Regions from separate parts of the Thioalkalivibrio sp. AKL17 genome, predicted to be linked through region 1. Evidence: riboswitches for the same ligand, from Rfam matches in the RefSeq annotation. Region 1 holds a riboswitch; the other holds the start of a gene.

Region 1 (2,198 bases):
AATGGTCCGGGTCGTGGCAGTTGGGGCGGGCCCTGGATCGACTGGAATACCAGGGCAATCGCTTCCGCGTGGCTCAGGCCGGGGTCATCAGTCGTCTGCGTTCGCTGGCCATGTTGCTGGCACACAGCGAGACCAGCGGCATCACCCAGCAGCATCTGCGCGAACCGCTGCCGGTGCTGGGCCAGCAGGTGCTGGCAGGCCTGCATGCCATGCTGGCGGCCGAACCGGACGTCCGCACCGCGGACGGCCGTATCCTGGGGGTCGCGATGGCGCAGGTGGACGAGCTGCGCGAGGCGCGCAACCGGTTGATGCAGGCGCAGAGCCGCTATGGCGACGCGGCGGAGCGCTGGGGAGCCCTGCGCCGCCGCGAACGCGACCGCAAGGGGGGGCGGCGCTGGGAAATGCGTTCGGCGCGGCGCATCCGCGTGTCCGAGGAGCTGATCGAGCTGGATGACAACCAGAAGATCCGGCTGGCCGACGGGCTGTGCGAATACCTCGAGGAGCTGCAGATCCGGCGCGAGGGTGATTTCATCTATTTCGGCAAGAAACCGCTCGACAACGAGACCGCCAAGCGCATCGGGATCCAGCTGGCGCTGTTGCTGGACCCGCTGGTGGATCTGACCAACCCGAGTATCCAGCGTGCGATCTATTCCAGTCCGGCGGCCTATCTTGGCGGCCTGTATGTGGGCATGAGTGCCGACGCCAAGGCCGGGCTGGGATCGGCCATGGTGCGCATGGTGCGCCAGGACCTCGGCCGGACGGCCGAGTGGCTGGCCCTGCGCCTGACCCGGGTCTATCACCTCCCGCTGACCGAGGGCCTGCGCGAATTCCTCCAGCGTCAGTACGGGGCCAACCCGGAGCGACTGGCGATGCTGGCGCAGAACACCGGAGATGAATCCCACCATCCCGTGGCCCTGCGGGCCGAGCGCTCGCCCGAGTTCGACGCCATGCTCCAGGACAAGGAATGGGGCCGCCTGCTGCGTCGTGGCGCCCGCTATCGCCAGGCCGAGGAGGCGCGGCAGAACTGAATGCCGCGCGGTCGGCCGGAGAGCGCGGGTGGAAAATCAGGGGGCCCTCATGTACCCTGCGTCCCGTTCCTCGGTGCCCTGGCGGTTTCGCCGCCGGGTTAAACGGGAAGTCCGGTGAGCGCTCACGCGCGAGTCCGGCGCTGCCCCCGCAACGGTGATCGAGCGCGGATCCATTCCGGAGTCCTTCGGCAGTGGATCCTCGAGGCTGGCGGCCGAATGCCACTGTGTCATGGACACGGGAAGGCGCCGCCCGCCGGGAATGTCCCGCTCGTCAGCCCGGAGACCGGCCGGGGAATGGTCGTGCGGCACGCGGAGGGCGTGCGAGACGGATGACCGTTCCCGCCACGGGTCCCCGTACCCGTTTCCCGCCGGGAATGCGTTCCTCGTCTTCATCCCTCGCGCCGGCGCGATCCCCGTGAACCAGCGGCGTGCGGGCGGCTCGCCGGGAGATCCGAAGACATGAAACGCAGCATCCTTTCCGCAGCCATCGTTGCAGCCGTGTCCCCGGCCGTGGCCGACGAGGCGCCGGGCACCGACTCCGACTCCGCGACCCTGGAACCCGTTCAGGTCACTGCGACCCGTCTCAGCCATACCGTGGACGAGGCCCTGGCCTCGGTGACGGTCATCGACCGCGAAGAGATCGAACGCCTGCAGCCGCGCCAGTTCACCGATCTGGTGGAGGGACGCGCTGGGGTCTCGGTGGCGGGTAATGGCCCGTTCGGCAAGACGTCCAGTGTCTTCCTTCGGGGAACGAACTCCGATCACCACCTGATGCTGATCGACGGCGTGCGCATGGGCTCGGCCACCAGCGGCGGTGCCAGCTGGCAGTTCCTGCCGCCCGAGGAGATCGATCGCGTGGAGATCGTGCGCGGGCCGCGCACCTCCATCTACGGCTCCGATGCCATCGGCGGCGTGACCCAGGTCTTCAGCCGCGCGGGCCGCGAAGGGCCGCCGCGGGTCAATGCCTTCCTTGGCGCCGGCAGCTTCAGCACCTGGGAGGCCGGGCTCGGCGTGGCCGGCGGCACCGGGCGCACCGATTACAGCCTGTCCGTCAGCATGTTCGATACCGAGGGCATCGACGTGCAGGACGACGTGGGTGACGACGATCCGGATGGCTATGACAACACCTCGCTGGCCGGCAAGGTTGCCCACCGCCTCGACAACGGGATC
Region 2 (2,198 bases), on a different contig from region 1:
CACCTGACCGATCCGTTCGGAAACCGGTTCATCCGCCATCGGCGGATACTGGCTGGCCACCTCCCGGGCCGCCAGCAGAAAGGTGTTCACAAGCGTGGCGTGCTGCCGCAGCTTTTGCTCCAGATCCGGATCTTCGCTGACTTCGTCCACGACCACGCCATCCGGCCGCTCCTCCACGTGCACTTCGATGCGGCCGCGCTGTGCAAAAAGGGTGCGATACAGCGGATCACGATCGCGCAGGTGGGCGCTCTCGCGCAGCCGCCGATGCAGCTCCGGGACGTGAACGCGCAGTAACGCGGCCAGTTCAGGGTCCGTTGCCGTCGTCACCGTCCGGGTACCCCCCTCGATGAACTCCAGCTCCCTCCGGATTGCGTCGTGGGACTCCAGCAGGCGCTGAAAGACCACCTGCTCACGCTCGTGCTGCTTGCGGGCTTCGGCGTCCAGGTGACCGCCGCAATCGATCATTCTCGGGTGCATCGTCATGGTCTGTCGGCCTCTTGCTGATGATCCTGCCCGGAAGAAGCAATCTCCCTGCCAACTCGTATTTCCCACCATGACGCGGCCACATGCCGATGCCGCCGATCCGGTAACGCTCTGAACTGCGAATATTGGCAGCTGCTAATACCCGAAAATGCCACCCGTGACACCCGAACGCTCGCAAGTCACTGTCAGAAGGGAAAAACCATCTCCAAAAATTTTCGAATATGGATTGATTCCAATTTGCGGCCGTGTATAATTCCCATTGTCGAGTCGACGGCAGCTCAGCGTCGGTTCGCCATGCAGGGGCCCCCTGGCCCCTTCTCTCCTCCATCTCTTCTGGATTTTGCCGTCGGCTCTCGGTGCCCCCCGCACCGACCCGGCGGCCCTTTTTTAATCCATCCGAACGGATCCCAATGCAAACCACATGCCAGGCACTGGCCGCGGCCGCGACCGTGGGTCACCCGGACACTGTTGGTTTGACACAACACATTAGTTCTCACTAATATTTCGCCTCCCCCGGGTGCTTCGTCGCCATCCCGACGACGAGTGAAACGGGAAGTCCGGTGCGTGCCCGGCCTCGACCTGCGCACAAGTCCGGCGCTGCCCCCGCAACGGTAGGCGGGTCACGGCAGACCCATGCGAACCACTGCGAAGAACGCGTCCGTTCAGGGCGTGCTTCGCGGGAAGGTGGTCTGCCCCGGAGCCAACGGCTCCAGCCCGCGAGCCCGGAGACCGGCCCGGAGGACAACGGAGAACCGCGGGGAGCGGTATCACCGGGCGGATCGGCATCGCTGCGCATCGGTTCACGACGCGCCGACGATGGCGCACGCCCGCCCCCCGCGGTCGACACCCACGACCACGGCGCACGGGCGGTGCGCAAAGAGAGTTCGCAATGTTCCCGAAGAAGAGATTTCCCGCGGCCCTGCTGGGCGGTGCCGCGGCCGTGCCCTTGTTGCTGGCGGCACCGCCGGCAACCGGCGAAGAAGACCCCGACGATTCCGCACGGGTACTGCCACAGGTCACCGTAACGGCGGCCACCCGCACCGAGCGTCTGGTGGAGAACACGCCCGCCTCCACCGAAGTGATCACCGGCAAGGACATCCGTCGCAGCGGGGCGACCATGCTGGACGAGGCCCTGCAGGCCGGATCCAGCCTGTTTACCGGTGCCGACGGCAACCGCTTCTCGATCCGCGGCGGCGGCCGCGCGGACATCATCTACATGCTGGATGGCCGTCGGGTCAGCGGCACGTCCGGCCGGGGGTTCGAGCTCAACCGCATCCCGGTCAGCCACGTGGAGCGCATCGAGATCGTGAAGGGCCCCGGCAGCGTGGTGTACGGCTCGGATGCGGTGGCCGGCGTGATCAACGTGATCACCCGCCAGCCGGATGCGGGCTTCGAAGGCAGCGTGGAGCTGCAGAGCGGCATGCCCGCCAGCGCCGATGGCGGGGAGCGCATCAACGGTTCGCTGTTTCTGGGCGGCGGCACCCGCGACACCCGGTTCCGGCTGCTGGCGGATGTGCTGGACCGCGAGGCCTATTCCGAAGACGCCACGGCCGACGTGCGCATCCCCGAGCAGGGCGACCGGGTGCGGCCGTCGGAGTCCGGCGCGCTGGAGGATGACCACGCGATCCAGGACCGCTATGCCTTCGACGAGGACCGCCGCGAGAGCGCGCGGGTCTACAACCTGCGCGCCGGCGTCAGCCACTGGTTCACCGACG

The links. A riboswitch is a leader RNA that binds a small molecule or an ion and turns the genes downstream of it on or off. The one in region 1 is predicted to bind cobalamin.
Region 2: another riboswitch for cobalamin. It lies ahead of D577_RS0112855 (TonB-dependent siderophore receptor); the one in region 1 lies ahead of D577_RS0107835 (TonB-dependent receptor domain-containing protein).

What each region holds. Positions count from the first base shown of each region.
Region 1 covers NZ_KB898766.1:360,060-362,257, forward strand. Annotated here, with positions in the region: gene D577_RS0107830 (hypothetical protein) at 1-1,028, shown strand, start outside; cobalamin riboswitch at 1,083-1,335, shown strand; gene D577_RS0107835 (TonB-dependent receptor domain-containing protein) at 1,488-2,198, shown strand, end outside.
Region 2 covers NZ_KB898772.1:44,282-46,479, reverse strand. Annotated here, with positions in the region: gene D577_RS0112860 (hypothetical protein) at 1-483, opposite strand, end outside; cobalamin riboswitch at 982-1,236, shown strand; gene D577_RS0112855 (TonB-dependent siderophore receptor) at 1,373-2,198, shown strand, end outside.